Regions from separate parts of the Fusobacterium perfoetens ATCC 29250 genome, predicted to be linked through region 1. Evidence: riboswitches for the same ligand, from Rfam matches in the RefSeq annotation. Region 1 holds a riboswitch; the other holds the start of a gene.
The links. Region 1 has a riboswitch for thiamine pyrophosphate ahead of thiS (sulfur carrier protein ThiS). Riboswitches for the same ligand answer to the same signal wherever they lie in the genome.

Region 2: it holds a riboswitch for thiamine pyrophosphate, as region 1 does, so the genes downstream of both, T364_RS0110140 (ABC transporter ATP-binding protein) here and thiS (sulfur carrier protein ThiS) in region 1, are expected to answer to the same signal.

The regions. Positions count from the first base shown of each region.
Region 1 covers NZ_JHXW01000004.1:60,045-68,443, forward strand. Annotated here, with positions in the region: gene T364_RS0101625 (glycosyltransferase family 2 protein) at 1-221, opposite strand, end outside; gene T364_RS0101630 (response regulator transcription factor) at 344-1,018, shown strand; gene T364_RS0101635 (sensor histidine kinase) at 1,032-2,393, shown strand; gene thiE (thiamine phosphate synthase) at 2,486-3,118, opposite strand; gene thiF (sulfur carrier protein ThiS adenylyltransferase ThiF) at 3,108-3,650, opposite strand; gene thiH (2-iminoacetate synthase ThiH) at 3,647-4,753, opposite strand; gene T364_RS0101655 (thiazole synthase) at 4,753-5,529, opposite strand; gene thiS (sulfur carrier protein ThiS) at 5,577-5,789, opposite strand; TPP riboswitch at 5,910-6,011, opposite strand; gene T364_RS0101665 (OmpP1/FadL family transporter) at 6,069-7,415, opposite strand; gene T364_RS10930 (TetR/AcrR family transcriptional regulator) at 7,444-8,025, opposite strand; gene T364_RS0101675 (YoaK family protein) at 8,259-8,399, opposite strand, start outside.
Region 2 covers NZ_KK211417.1:100,957-109,355, forward strand. Annotated here, with positions in the region: gene nagE (N-acetylglucosamine-specific PTS transporter subunit IIBC) at 1-560, opposite strand, end outside; gene T364_RS0110125 (GntR family transcriptional regulator) at 801-1,454, shown strand; gene T364_RS0110130 (ABC transporter substrate-binding protein) at 1,700-2,671, opposite strand; gene T364_RS0110135 (ABC transporter permease) at 2,683-3,423, opposite strand; gene T364_RS0110140 (ABC transporter ATP-binding protein) at 3,424-4,158, opposite strand; TPP riboswitch at 4,236-4,327, opposite strand; gene T364_RS0110145 (YoaK family protein) at 4,459-5,124, shown strand; gene T364_RS0110150 (aminopeptidase) at 5,158-6,390, shown strand; gene lepA (translation elongation factor 4) at 6,477-8,282, shown strand; gene T364_RS0110160 (zinc ribbon domain-containing protein) at 8,302-8,399, shown strand, end outside.

The DNA of each region.
Region 1 (8,399 bases):
GTTTGTCCATTATTTTTTGTAAAATGAAATACTTTTACATGTCCATTTTTTTTCGCTTCTTCATTTAAAATCTCTTTACTTCCATCTGTACTTCCATCATTTACTAAAATTATTTCATAAGAATCAAAACCTTTTTTCAAAGAGTTTTCCACTTTCTCTATAAATCTTGAAATATTATCTTTTTCATTATAAACAGGTGCTACAACTGAAATTCTTTCCATACCTTTATCTCCTTTTTTATTTTTTTGAATTATATAATAGTATTATTAAGATTTGGTAAAGAAAATTTAATTAACCAAAAAAATTTTTTTAAAGTCTAATTCAAAAAAAGAAAGGATTTAATATGAAAAAAATTTTAATAATAGAAGATGATAAAAAAATAAGAAGATTATTAGAACTAGAATTAGAACATGAAGGTTATTTAGTAGAAAGTTATGAAGAGGGAGAAAAAGCTATAGAAAAATTTAAAAATAGTTTTTTTGATGTTATTTTACTTGATTTAATGCTTCCTAATCTATCTGGAGAAGAAATTTGTAAAATTATTAGAAAAATATCTGAAATTCCTATAATTGTTATAACTGCAAAAGATAGTATAATTAGTAAGGTTGAATTATTAGATATGGGTGCTGATGATTATATCACAAAACCTTTTAATATAGAAGAACTTTGTGCTAGAATAAGAGTTGTTTTAAGAAATAAAAAGAATTATAATACAAAAGATATTTTACGATATGGAAATTTAAGTCTTAATACTTCTTTAAAAGTTTTGAAAAGAAATGATGAAGAAATCTCTTTAACAAAAACAGAATATAAATTATTAGAAATTTTCTTTTTAAATAAAGAAATAGGATTAAGTAGAGAAAAAATTATAGAAGAAGTATGGGGATTTGATTTTGATGGTGATAATAAAATAGTTGATGTCTTTATTAACTCCTTAAGAAAAAAAATAGATTTAGAAAACGAAAAATATATTTCCTCTATGCGAGGATTTGGATATATTTTTAAGTTAAAAAATTAGTTGGAGAAAATATATGAAAAGATTAGCTCATGAACTTCATAAAAATTATAAACTTTTAATAGTCATTTTTATACTTCCATATATAACATTTTTACTTTTTTTTGCTTCATATATAAAAAAAGTTTCTTTTGATGATATATATTCTGTAGATAGTTTTTTAAGTTATGAATTAACAGAGTTTAAAGAAGAAATAGTTTCTAAAGAAAAAACTGTAGACCAATTTTTTTATGAAGCTTTGGAAGAATGTCCAGATGTTCCTGGAGTAACTGTTTTTTTTAAATTTAATAATAAAATTTATTCAGATGATAAAGTTTTAGAAAATTTTTATAAATTTGAAAAGAAAAAATTCTCTAATGAAATTCAAAAAATAGATTTTTATAAATATCATTTTTTAAAAAAGATTGTTAGTGCTGAAGATTTTGGAAATATTGAAGTTCTAATAGTAAAAAATTTAATTGATGATAGACTTTTACTTTTTAATGTTATCATAGTTTCTACTATTTTAATAACTATTGCTTTTTTAATAAGTATATTTGTATCTAAAAAGTTTTATAATGAAGTGGTTACCTCTATAAATAATTTACAAAAAATCACTAATAATATAAATCTTAATAATATTAATCCCCAAATAAAATCAAAAAATTACTTTATTGAAATAGAAAAAGTTATGTTATCTTATGAAAATATGTTAGAAAGATTATATACTCAAACAAATGCCCAAATAGAGTTTGTCAATAATGCTTCTCATGAATTAAAAACTCCTCTTTTTATAATTAAAGGTTACTTAAATTTAATTGAAAGATGGGGAATTGAAAAGAAAGATATTTCTTTAGAAGCACTTGTTTCTATAAAAGAAGAAGTTGAAAATATGGATACTCTTATCAAAAAATTATTATTTCTTGCAAAAGATGATAATGAAAATTTAGAATATATTGAATTGGATATTTCAGAAGTTATTTCAAATATTATTTCAGAATTAAAAGTTGTTTATCCTAAACAAAAAATATCTTTTAATGGTAGTGAAAATTACATAAACTCTGATTATTTTTTAATAAAACAACTATTTTTCAATATTATTGAAAATGCAATAAAATATGGAAATAATAATGAAATAAATGTGTCTATTGTCAATAATAAAAATATTTCAATTATAATTGAAGATAATGGTATTGGAATATCAAAAGAAAATCTAAATCATATCTATGATAGATTTTTTAGAGTTGATAAAAGTAGAAATAGAGAAATAAAAAGTCATGGTTTAGGTTTATCAATAGTTAAAAAAATTACTAGAATATTAAAAATTGATTTGAATATTGAAAGTGAAATAAATAAAGGCACAAAGGTTACAGTAACAATTCCTACTACAAAAATATAAATTTTTTATATCTTTTATAATAAAAAGAGGCTATTGTATTTTATATTTACAATAACCTCTTTTTTTATTTAAAGAGTCTTTTAGGAATAAATTTATTTTTTTAATTTGCTTATTAAAGATTTTACTTTTTCTGAAATATTTTCAGCTCCCACAATATCACTTACTAAGCAAATTCTTTTTGCCCCTCTCTCAATTATTTTATCAATGTTATAATCTTTTATTCCTCCAATGGCAACAAAAGGAATATCTAAATTATTTACAACATATTCTAAATATTCTAATCCTACAGGAGCAGTATCTTTTGTTGTTGTAGGAAATATTGGCCCAACTCCAATATAATCTACATCATTATTTTCATAAGCTTTTTTTCCTTGTTCTGGAGAATGAGTTGATAGACCAATTATTTTATTTTCTCCTATAAGTTTCCTTACTTCACTAGGAGGAATATCATCTTGTCCCACATGAACCCCATCTGCATCAACTAAAATTGCTATATCAATATTATCATTTACAATAAAAGTAACTCCATTTTTTTTACAAATTTCCCTTATCTCTCTAGCTTCTTTTAATTTTTCGCCCAAACTTTTATTCTTTTCTCTATATTGAATTATTTTTATTCCACCACGAATCATCTCTTCTACACATTGTATATTAGTCTTTCCATTAGTAAAATTTTCACCTGTAATTCCATAGATTCCTTCAGGAATAATTATTCTATTTCTCAAAATATCCTCCTATCTCTAAAACTTTTTCACTCATTAAAGCTGCAACTATTCCAACTTTATGAGAATAAGTCTTATAATCATCAGTATCTTTTTTGAAATCTCCTACTACAATTAAATTTTTTCCAATATTTTTTATTTCAATTGATTTTGTATCATAATCTCCTATTCCAGAAGCTGAAATAATCTTTTTTCCAAGTGGTAAAAGTTCTTCCACTAAAATACTTTTATATTCTTTTTTATCAAAAGCTTCTACTACAATATCACAATCTTTAAAAAATTCAGAAATATTATTTCTATCAAATTTAATTATTTCAAAATCAATTTTTATTTCAGGATTTATAAGGGTTAAATTCTCTTTTAAAGTTTCACTTTTATATTTTCCAATTTGATTTTTGAAATAAAATTGTCTATTCAAGTTTGATTCTTCAATCTTATCAAAATCTCCAAACTTTAAATATTTTACCCCTGTTCTCACCAAATGATAAGCTACATTACTTCCGATTCCACCACAACCAGCTATACCTATTATCATTTGATTTGCTCCCAATCTTTAAATATTGGTTGGTATCCATTATCTCTAATTGCTTGTATTGTTTCTTCAGCACTTCTATTATCACTTATTTCAAATTGACAAGTAGATGGGTCATTCTCTGTATATCCTCCAACATCTGTTTTAGAACCAACAGACATTTTTGTAATTCCCATATGCATTAAATGGTCTCTAAATGAAGCTACCTCTCTTGTAGAAATATTTATATCCGCTTTTATTTGGAAAATTCTAAAAGCTGTCATAAATTGTACAAAAGTTATATCATCTAGTGGATGGTCTGGTTGGAATCCCCCTTCTGCTGGATTTATTCTTGGTAAAGAGATTGAGAAAGAAGAATTCAAATAATTATCAGTTAAATATTTTAAATGCATTCCAGCCATAAAAGCTTCTTTTCTTATTTCACTCAAACCAAATAAAGGTCCAATTCCAATAGTTCTTATTCCAGCTTTTGCCCCTCTCTCTGGAGTATCTAAACGGAAATGATAATCTTTTTTCTTACCAGATAAATGAACTTCATCATATCTCTCTTCATTATATGTTTCTTGATATACAGTTAATCCATCTAATCCAATATCTACTAATTCTTTATATTCCCATTCTTCTAATGGCATAACTTCTATTGAAACAGAATTAAAATATTTTTTTAATACTTTTACAGCATCTTTTAAATAATCTAAAGTCACAAGTCCATGAGCTTCTCCTGTAAGCATTAAAATATGTTCTACTCCTGTTTTTGCTATCTCTTTGGCCTCTTCTTCTATTTGTTCAAGATTTTGATGTTTTCTTACAATATGATTTTTCTTTGAGAAACCACAGTAAGTACAATTATTTGTACAGAAATTTGAAATATATATTGGCATATAAAGAGATATAATATTTCCAAAATGTTGAGTTTTTATCTCATTAGCTCTTCTAGCCATTTCCTCTAAATGATTTTTAGCTATTGGAGAAAGTAAATTTAAAAAATCATATTCAGTTAAATGTTCTTTATAAATACTATCTACCACATCTTCATCAGTAACTTTTGAAAAATATCCTTCAAAGTCAAAATCTTTCCATTCTTTCACAACAGAATAAAATCCCATTATTTTTCACCTCTGAATAAGAAATCTGTAAGAGGAGATGAAGCATTAGCATATTTTGAAGTTTTAGCTAATTTTGAAAGATAAGCCATTCTCCCAGCTTTTACTCCCAAAGCAAAAGCCTCTCCCATTTTTACAGGGTCTTCAGCTGTTGAAATGGCTGTGTTAACTAATACAGCGTCAACTCCCATTTCCATAGCTTCAGCTGCTTGTGATGGAGTTCCAATTCCAGCATCTACAATTACAGGAACTTTTTTATTTTCATTTATCATTTCTATTAAAGCTTTTGTTTGTAATCCTTTATTTGAACCAATTGGTGAACCTAAAGGCATTACAGCAGCTGCCCCAGCCTCTTCTAATTTTTTGGCTGTAATTAAATCAGGAACTATATAAGGTAAAACTATAAATCCTTCATCAGCTAATACTTTTGTAGCTTTTATTGTTTCTTCATTATCAGGCATTAAATATTTCATATCATTAATTATTTCAATTTTTATAAAATCTCCACAACCAGCTTCTCTAGCTATTCTAGCTATTTTTATGGCCTCTTCAGCATTTCTAGCCCCTGAAGTATTAGGTAATAATGTTACATCTTTAGGAATATAATTTAAAACATTTTCCTTTGGATTTGAAAAATTTACTCTTCTTAATGCCATTGTTATAATGTTTGAACCACTTGCTTTTAACATTGGAGCTATCAAATTTTTATCAGAAAATTTTCCTGTTCCTGTTAATAATCTACTTTCAAATTCATGTCCTTTTAATACTAACTTATCCATTTTTCCTCCAACTTATTTTTTATTTTTATTTATATACATATTTTTTCTTATCCACCAGAAACAAAAACTAGAACTTCTACAACATCATTTTCTTTTATAGTTACATCTTGCCAATTATCTTTTTTAATAAGATTATCATTTACTAAAACCACTGCTCCAGAAAGAGTTATATTTTTTTCTATTGAAATTTTTTCAATAAATTCTTTTAAAATAATTTCTTTTTCTATTTCCTCTTCAACACCGTTTAAAATTATTTTCATAAATTTTCCTCCTTTCTCAAAAATTTTTCTATAAAAAAATCCCTAGTAGAAATCTACTAGGGATAAATCTTCTTATAAAATTTTCCTCTTAAATAACTTAATAGTACAAAGCCTCTTTATGAGGAAATAATTTTACTTCCTTTCGCCAGCATTATCTGGTTCAAGTAATAAGAGTCGAGGTCGAACCTCCTCTCAGCCTTTTTGGCTCCCCTAGTAAGCTATCTATTTAATTTTTTCAAAAGTATTGTATAACTTTATGTTTTATTTGTCAAGTTTTTATTATAATTTAAATTCAGCAGCTAATCCAATAGCATGAACTTGTTTCTCAAATCTTGTTCCATGTTCTTTTGAAGTTCCATCAATATAATCTACATATGAATAAGCGATTGTATATGTTCTAGTTTCATTTGGAGTATATTTAAGTCCTATACTATACATATGAGCATCTAAAGCATAGTCAGTATCTTTGTATGTATCTTCATTAGCTCCTGTATTTGTATATTGGTATCCAGCCATTAAAGTATATTGTTCATTTAGTTTATAATCAAATCCAACTGATGCTTCATATCCATTTGTATAATGAGCATAAGCATTACTATCATTAGCATCTTCTATAAAATAATAGTTTCCACTTGTAAGTAATGTAAGTCTATCATTAACATCATAAGAAATTCCTAATGACATCATTGCTGGTAAATTTCTATATCCATCTACTAACCATTCACTTACTATAGGATTTTTGGCTAAACTTCCATATATATCCTCTTCCTTTATTGGAGAATTTACTTTTAATCCATTCATTCCATTCTTAGCTTCAAAATCTAATTTAATTTCACTTTCATATTTAAAACCAATATTTAATTTTTCTATTGGTTTATAGTTAAATCCTACTAACCAACCAATTCCATAAGCTTCTCTTTCAGAATCTATAGTAACATCTACATTTTGTTGAGGAATATTTCCTTGCCCATCTAGGTCTAATCCAAAATGTCCTGTTCCTTCTAAAGCTCTTGTAGCATAAATAAATCTAACTCCTCCAGCTACAGAAAATTTTTCATTAAGTTTTTGAGCCATTCCTAAGTTTAAATTATAATAAAAAGATGAACCTTTTACTTTACTTCCTCCTAAATATTCAACTGTTGCTTCTGGAGATTCTCCAAGTTTAATTTGTTCTTGTCTAAATATTCCTTGTATTCCTTCTCCAATAACTTCAAAAGCTGATATTCCATTGTTATATTTTAAACTTCCTCCACCAGCAGCTATACCACCGTGTAAGAAATAACTTCTATCTCCATCTTTTTTTACTATTTGAATACTTGGAACCATTACTGATGGATAATCACTATCATGTTTTCCTTTTACATTATCTGTAAATCCAGGTATTCCTTTATAATCTGTATTCATAGTATAATTTTTAAATACTGTTTGAGTGTTTACTTTTACATAAAGTCCATCTTCCATGAAAGCTGTACCAGCTGGATTATAGAAAGCTCCTGATGTTCCAATTTTTCCTGTCATTGAAGCATGGGCAAAATATTCAGCATCTTGTTGGGCTAAATAATCAATACTTCCAGCATAAACATTTACTGAAGCTATTAAAGCTGTTAACATAAGTGTTTTTTTCATTTCTCTCTCCTTAATCTATATATAATTTTTAATTTTTTTCCTCATTTATTTTCATAGCTTGTTTTAATATAAGATAACCAACTTCACGTAATTCACTTTCAATCATTTCATAAGTTGGATTATAAAAACCTGAGCAAATTAAACAAGCAAAACCATGAGTATACCACCAACCTTTTCTTATCATCCAGTTAATAGTACTATCTTTTAAAATATTGTATTTGTCACTCTCTTTAAATCCTTTATAAACTAAATTTATCAAATCTCTAGTAATTTCATTTAAAAATTCTTCTGATAAATTTTCTCTCATAAATATAGCTCTAAATAAAGCCTTTTCCTCTTTAGCAAAAAGACAAATTCCTATTCCTATATTTAAAAGTCCAAGTTCTGTATAATTAATTTTTACTTTATCTAGTAGTTTATTTTTAGCAAGTAATGAAAGTTCATTTTTTAAATCTGACATTGATTTAAAATTAGAGTAAACACCTATTGTTGATATTCCCAACTCATTAGCTATTGTCCTAGCTGAAATTTTTTTCATACCTTCTTTTACCAAAATTTCATAAGCTTTATTTAAAATTTCTTCTCTTGTGAACTTTAATTTCCTTCCCATAAAAAACTCCTTTTCGTTTTTTACATAACACTATTATTAAAATAAAAAAACATATTTTACATGAACAAAAAAAATTATACTATATATATCCTTGAAAAGTCAATATATAAATAAAATTTATTTTTTATTTCATAACGTTATTATTTTTTTTCATTACATTTTTTATAAAATAAAATCACATTAGTAATTTATTAAAATAAAAAATTTGTAAATAAAAAACTCGTTAAGTTTCCTTAACAAGTTTCTTTTTTATTTCTATCATAATCAACAAACATCATTATAAATACTATCATTAATCCAATTACAGAAAAAAGAACCGATTTTTCTAAATATTTTTTAGTAAGAATAGCTCCTATCATTCCACCTATAATAAA
Region 2 (8,399 bases), on a different contig from region 1:
ATAGCAATACCAAAAGAAACTAGTGCTGAATAAATTACTGGCCAAATATATAATAATATAAATGAAACAATTAACATAACAACTGATGTTATAATTGGCACAAATCTTTTTCCACTAAAAAAGGCTAAGAATTTAGGAAGTTCTAAATTATGGAATTTATTATATAATTCTCCTGCAATAACTCCACATAAAATTCCTACAAATTGGTTATTGATTTTTCCAAAAGCAGGTGATACTTGGTCTGCTGGTACTCCTGTCATTTGAGAAACTGCACCAATAGATAATAAAGTAGTAACAACTTCAAAAGCAACTAAACCAGCAAGGGCTGCTGCACCATTTTTATCTTTTGAAAGTCCAAAAGCTACACCAACAGCAAATAATATAGGCATATTATCAATAATAGCTGCTCCTGCTTTAATTAAAAAAGCTGCTAATTGGCTATTTCCTCCCCAACCAACAGGGTCAATCCAATAACCAATACCCATAAGAATAGCCGCAGCTGGAAGAACTGCTACTGGAACCATAAGTGCTTTACCAATTTTTTGTAGATAAGCGAACATAAAAAACCACTCTCCTTAATAAAATATACTTCTTTATAAACTACTATTTAATATAATTATATTATATTTTTTCTAAAAAGCAAGTTTTTTTTGAAATTTTTTTACAAACAAAGTGTATTTTTTAAAAAAAATGAATTAAAAAAACACTATTAATTTTTTTAATCTTATTTTTCTTGACAATAAAATATTTATAGTATAAAATGTTCTGTGTATACACAAAACGAAAAGAGGTATTTTATAATGATAATAGAAAGAAATAAATCTATGAGAGAAAAAGTTTATGATGTATTAAAAGAAATGATTATAGATGGTAAAATTCCTCAAGGAGAAAGAATTATAGAAACTGAATATTCTAAAATATTCCAAATAAGTAGAACTCCTATAAGAGAAGCTCTAAGAATGCTAGAGTTAGAAGGACTTGTCGTTTCTAATTCTACAGGGGGAGTTATCGTAAAAAAAACTACTAAAGAAGAACTTATTGAAATATATAAAATAAGAATAGCTTTAGAAGGAATTATTTTAGAAGAAGTTATAAAAAAAGCTACTGAAAAAGAAATAAAACTTATTGAAGAAATTTTAAAAAAAACTGAAAAAAAGTTAAAAGAAAATGATTTAGAAGAAATTTTTTCTCTTTTTTCTCAATTCAATATAGAGTTATATGAAATTGCCAAAGTTCCTAGAGTAATGGGTATGATTAATAATATAAATCTTTATCTTAAAAGATTTAGAAGATTAGCTATAGATGAGAATATTAGAAAAATTGAAGCTTTTAATGACCATGTTAAAATTTTAGATTGTATCAAAAATAGAGATTTAGCTAAAGCATTAAAAATTAATAGAAAACATCTTGAAAGATCAATGGATTTTATGATTCCAAAATTTGAAGAAAAATAGGAAATCTAAAATGTCAAATTAAGAAATAAAATATATAATTTAAATAACTAATTTGAATATTCTTTTTATAAAAAATTGAATTATTATTAATTTTAGATATTTATAAGTTTTTTAATTATTAATAAAAAAGAGCTAACTAGTATTTAAAAAAATATTATCTAGCTCTTTTTTATATTAATTTTTTCTTAATTTTCTTATGTTAGAACTTTAAAATAAAAATATTATAAAATTATAACTCTTCCTATTTATAGCTCTATCATTACATCTTCTGAAGTTATTTCTTTATTTATCATTTTTTCATTATACATCCATTGAATATTCTCTTCCCATACTTTTTTATCTTGAGATAAGAATTTATTTTCTTTTGTTTCCATTAATGGAAGTAATATATTAATACTTTTCATTTCAACAGTTTTTGTTAATGGGAATTGGTCTGCTTCTTGTTTTTGTAATAATAAATCAATAGCTCCCTCTGGATCATTTTTCATCTCTTCAAATCCTCTTGCTATAGCTCTTAAGAATCCTTTATAAAGTTCTGGATTAGCTTTTACCATATCTTCATTAGCTACAAAAACTTCTTCATAATAGTTAGGAAATCCAAAATCAGTTGGATAAAAGTAATTAACCTCTAATCCTTTATCTTGGAAAACAGGAACTTCATGGTTTACAAATCCACCAAAAGTAGCATCAACTTTTTTTGTTATAGTAGCTGTTAATAAGTCAAATCCCACATCTATAAGATTTGTTTTTGATAAATCTCCTCCATCATTTTTTATAACTGTTTGTAATAATCTTTCTGCTACATATCCTTGTGAATATCCAACTGTTTTTCCTTCTAAATCTTTTGGTCTTTTTATATTTTTACTTTCAGGAGCAATAACAACATTTAAAGGTTTTTGTACAATAGCTCCAATAGATTTTACAGGAATATTTTCATTTGCTCTAGCCATTATTAATTGATGTAAATAATACATTCCAACATGAGCTTTTTTTACAGCTGGTAAAGCTATTGGGTCTGATACATTAGCTGGATAGTGAATTACTAAATTAATTCCCTCTTCTTCAAAATATCCTTTTTCATCAGCTATATATAAAAAACTATGAATAGCATTTGGATACCAATCTAATATTACATCAAAATCTTGTAATTTTTTTTCTTTTCCAAAACCAAAACTAAAAACTAATAAAAATAGTAATAAATATTTTATTTTTTTCATTGAAATCTCCTTTATTTTTTTACCCAAATTAATAATTTATCTTCTATAAGTGAAATAAATTTTACAATAAGTACAACTATTATTGATATTAAAATTGCTGGAGCAAAAACTCCTGCCCCATCTAATTGTGTCATCATTCTCTTACTAAAATATCCTAATCCTTCATTAGCTCCTAACCACTCTCCTATAGTTGTTCCTATTATTACAAAGGGAATTGCCATTTTTAATGAAGAGAAAAAATATGGTAGAGTCGAAGGAATTTTTAATTTAATAAAAATATCCAATTTTGAAGCTCCCATACTTTTAAAAAGCTCTAGATGTTCTTCTTTTATTGATTTTAATCCCTGAGAAATATTTATAGTTACAGGGAAAAATGTAATAATTATTGCAACTAAAACTTTTGACCATATGGAATATCCAAACCATAAAATAAATATTGGAGCTATAGTGGTTATTGGAATTGTTTGGCTAGTCACAATTATAGGATATATTGCATTTTCTATACTTTTGTTTATATCCATAAATATTGCTAGTACTATAGCTAATACTAATGATATAGCTAAAGAAATAAATGAAATCTTTAATGTAGCTATCAAATGATGACAAATCAATATTTTTTTTAATTGCCAAAACCTCTCTATAATAAGAGTTGGCCAAGGTAATATAAAAGCTAGATTTACATATCTTGCTAATATTTCCCAAAATAAGAATAATATAATTGATAAAATCAAGGCTGGGGAATTTTTCTTCATCTACTTACCACCTCCTATATCAATTAAAATTTTCTCTTTAACCTCTTTTATAAATTCTAAATCCAATTTTTTTTCTTTAGGAATTATATATTCTTTAAAAGAATCTAAAGGTCTATTTTGACAAACTAAAATCCTATCAGATAAAAAAATAGCTTCATTTATATCATGAGTTATAAATATTATACTCTTATCAAAATCTTTTAGAACTTCTAGTAACCATTTTTGTAAGTTTTCTTTTGTTATAGCATCTAAAGCACTAAAAGGCTCATCTAATAAAAGAATATCAGCATCTGTTAACAAAGTTCTAATAAAAGAAACTCTTTGTTTCATTCCTCCTGACAACTCATAAGGATATTTTTCTTCATATTTCTCTAAATTTAATTTCTTTAGATAATCAATAGCCTTTTTTTTCTCTTCATTAAGATTTTTTTTACTTAGTTCCGATGGAAGAAGTATATTTTCTAAAACATTTCTCCAAGGAAGAAGAAGGTCTTTTTGAGGCATATAAGCAGTTTTTTTTCCTACTATATCTCCTGAATTCATTTTTTTAATTCCACTTATTAATTTAATAATTGTTGATTTTCCACATCCACTACTTCCTATAATAGATAAAAATTCATTTTTCTTTAAAGAAAAAGATAAATCTTTTATTAATAAATCTTTTTTATCATAAAAAAAACTTATATTTTCTACTTTTAAAACTATTTCAGATGTTTTAAAAAACTCTTCTTTCAACTTTCCTCCTAAAAATAAAAAAAATTATTCTCTAGAACCTTACTTAGTCAAAGAAAATAATTATACAAAAAATATAAAATTATTCTTTGCCACTTTCCTCCGCTAGTGTTATCTAGATCAGGTAATTAAGGGTCTAAATTCTCAGCTAAAAGCTCCCCTAGTAGCTTGATTTTCAAGAAATATATTATCATAAAAATTAAATATTTTCAATAATAAAATTTTATAAAAATTAATATTCTTTTATTGAATATTATGATAAAATTTAATTATAATATGAGTTTAAATGGGGAGGAAAATTTTATGCAACGACATGAGGATTTAGTTTTATTTTGGATAGGAACTTTAAGTTTTATTAGTGGTTATGCAAATGTTTATGGTATTATTTTAATTGGATTAACTCTAACCCATTTTACAGGAGATATTTCTAAAGCAGCAATCCATATGATAAATCATGTTCCCATTGATGACCAAATAATAAAAATATTTTTAGGGCTATTATTATTTTTGGTTGGAAATATTTTTTCAGGAGCCATCATTGGAGAAAGAGCTTTTAATATAAGAAAAAGATATGGGCTAATCTTTTTCGGAATTGGATTTGCAATATTTTTTTCATATATTTTTTTTAAAGATAATAATAATTTTGCTTATATGCTTTGTCTCACTACTGGTATTCAAAATGGACTTTTTATGACATATAAAGGTATTCTTATAAGAACTTCTCATTTAACAGGAAGTATCAGTGATTTAGGAGTCTATATAGGATATAAACTAAGAGGAATAAAAGTGGATAACATAAAAATTTTTTACTATATTACAACTATTATAGCATTTTTTTGTGGTGGAATAGTTGCTACATATTTATATAATATTTTTCAAAATGATGCTCTTATTCTTATTCCTCTACTTTATTTTTTAATTGGAGCTTCTTATTTTCAACTTCGTCGTGATTTTCAAGATAATAAATAATTTTTACATTAATATTATACAAGGAGAAATAAAATGATAAAAAAAGAACTTTTAAAAAAATATGTAGATTTATCTTTAGAAATAGGAATTAACATTCAAAAAGGACAAGCTCTTGTTATAATGTCCCCTATAGAAATTTTTGAATTTACAAGACTTTTAGTTGAAAGAGCCTACGAATTAGGAGCTAGTGAAGTTATTGTTCATTGGAATGATGATTTTTGTAAAAAGATGACTTTCATCCATGGAGATAAAAAAATATTTGAGGAAATACCTAATTGGCAAGTGGAGTCTTTAATGCATTATGCTAATAAAGGAGCTGCTTTTTTAAGTATTGCTGCTAATGACCCAGAATTATTATCAGGTGTAAACAGTGAAAAGATAGCTCTTTATCAAAAAACTAGAAGTCAAGCATTAAAACCTTATTATGATAAAATAATGGTAAATGAACTTCAATGGAATATTATATCTGTCCCTACTTTAGCTTGGGCTAAGAAAATATTCCCTGGAAAGTCTGATGAAAAAGCTATAGATTTATTATGGGAAGCTATATTAAAATCTACTAAAGTAACAGAAGAAAATGATGCTACAGAAGTATGGAAAAATCATTTAAAAAATTTAGAAGAAAAAATGAATTATTTAAATAAAAAGCAATTTAAAAAATTTAGAATAACAAACTCTCTTGGAACAGATTTAATTGTTGAGCTTCCTAAAAATCATATTTGGGCTTCTGGAAAAGATATTACAAAATCAGGAGTAGAATTTGTAGCCAATATTCCTACTGAAGAAGTTTTTTCAATGCCTCATAAATATGGTGTAAATGGAGTTGTTTATGCTTCTAAACCTCTTAATTATGGTGGAAATTTAATTGATAATTTTTCTATAACTTTTGAAAATGGAAAAATTGTAAAATTTACTGCTGAAAAAGGATATGAAGCTTTAGAAAATCTTGTAAGTATAGATGAAGGAGCAAAATATTTAGGAGAAATTGCTCTTGTTCCTTATGATTCACCTATTTCTAATTTAGGTATTTTATTCTATAATACTTTATTTGATGAAAATGCTTCTTGTCACTTAGCCATTGGACAAGCTTACTCTAGTTGTATTGAAAATGGAGATAAACTAACACCAGAAGAAATGGAAAAAGTTGGAATGAATGATTCTTTAACTCATGTGGATTTTATGTTTGGAACTAGAGATTTAAATATAGATGCTTTTGATGAAGATGGAAATATAGAAAAAATATTTATTAATGGAAATTGGGCTTAATCTTTTAACTCTCTTGCAATTTTTAGGTGTTTATTTTATAATATAGTGTATTATAAAATTAATTTTAATTATTTTAGGAGGTCTAAGTGCAACAAAAATTTAAAAGAAACTTTTCAATCATTGCTCATATTGACCACGGAAAGTCAACTATTGCTGATAGACTTTTAGAAGCTACTCATACAGTAGCTGAGCGTGATATGAAGTCTCAATTACTTGATTCTATGGATCTTGAAAGAGAAAAAGGAATTACTATAAAAGCTCAAGCTGTTACTTTATATTATACTGCCAAAGATGGAAATACTTATGAATTAAATCTTATTGATACTCCAGGACATGTAGACTTTATATATGAAGTATCTAGGTCTTTATCAGCTTGTGAAGGAGCTTTACTTGTAGTAGATGCTGCTCAAGGTGTTGAAGCTCAAACATTAGCTAATGTTTATTTAGCTCTTGAAAATGATTTAGAAATAGTTCCTGTTATAAATAAAATAGATTTACCAGCAGCTGAACCTGAAAGAGTAAAAAAAGAAATAGAAGATGTAATAGGATTACCAGCTGATGATGCTGTATTGACATCAGCAAAAATTAATTTAGGAATTGAAGATTTATTAGAAGAAATTGTTAAGAGAATTCCTTGTCCTAATTATGATGAAGAAGCTCCTTTAAGAGCTCTAATATTTGACTCAAAATTTGATGATTATAGAGGAGTTATTACTTATATTAAAGTAGAAGATGGATGTATCAGAAAAGGAGATAAAATAAAAATTTGGTCAACTGAAAAAGAAGCTGAAATATTAGAGTGTGGAATTTTCTCACCTAATATGAAACCTACTGATGAACTTTCTTCTGGTTCTGTTGGATATATAATTACAGGACTTAAAACTATAAAAGATTCTAGAGTTGGAGATACAATAACTCATTCAAACAGACCTTGTGCTGAACCATTATATGGATTTAGACCAGCTCAATCAATGGTTTTTGCTGGAATTTATCCAATATCAACTGATGATTATGGAGATTTAAGAGAATCTTTAGAAAAATTACAATTAAATGACGCTTCATTAAACTTTGTACCTGAAACATCTCTTGCCTTAGGATTTGGATTTAGATGTGGTTTCTTAGGTTTATTACATATGGAAATAATTGTAGAAAGATTGAGAAGAGAATATGATATTGACCTTATTTCTACATCTCCATCTGTTGAATATAGAATTACAATGGAAGGAAAACCTACTTATGTAATTGACAACCCTTGTGATTTCCCTGAAGGTGGAAAATCTAAATTTATAATTCAAGAGCCATATATCAAAGGAAATATAATAGTTCCTAAAGATTATGTTGGTTCTGTAATGGAACTTTGTCAAGAAAAACGTGGAGTTTATGTAGGAATGAGTTATATTGATGATACAAGAACTATGATTACTTATGAACTTCCACTAGCTGAAATAGTTTTAGATTTCTATGATAAATTAAAATCAAAAACAAGAGGATATGCTTCTTTTGAATATGAGTTAATAGATTATAGAGAGGGTGACCTTGTAAAAGTAGATATTCTTGTATCTGGTGAAGTAGTTGATGCCTTTTCTTTCATAGCTCATAAAGACAATGCTGTTTCTAAAGGAAGAGCAATTTGTGAAAAATTAAAGGATGTAATTCCTAGACAACAATTTGAAATTCCTATTCAAGCAGCTTTAGGAGCTAAAATTATAGCTCGTGAAACTATAAAAGCTTACAGAAAAAATGTATTGGCTAAATGTTATGGTGGAGATATTACAAGAAAGAAAAAATTATTAGAAAAACAAAAAGCAGGTAAGAAAAGAATGAAACAAATAGGAAATGTAGAAATTCCTCAAGAGGCTTTTGTTTCTATCTTAAAATTAAATGATAACTAATCTTTTTTTGGGAGGAATTATGTTTTTTATTGTAGGGTTTAGTAATAGAGATGAATTTATAAAAGAAGTCAATTTCAAATGTACTAATTGTTTAAATGAAAAATTTGAACTTTATCA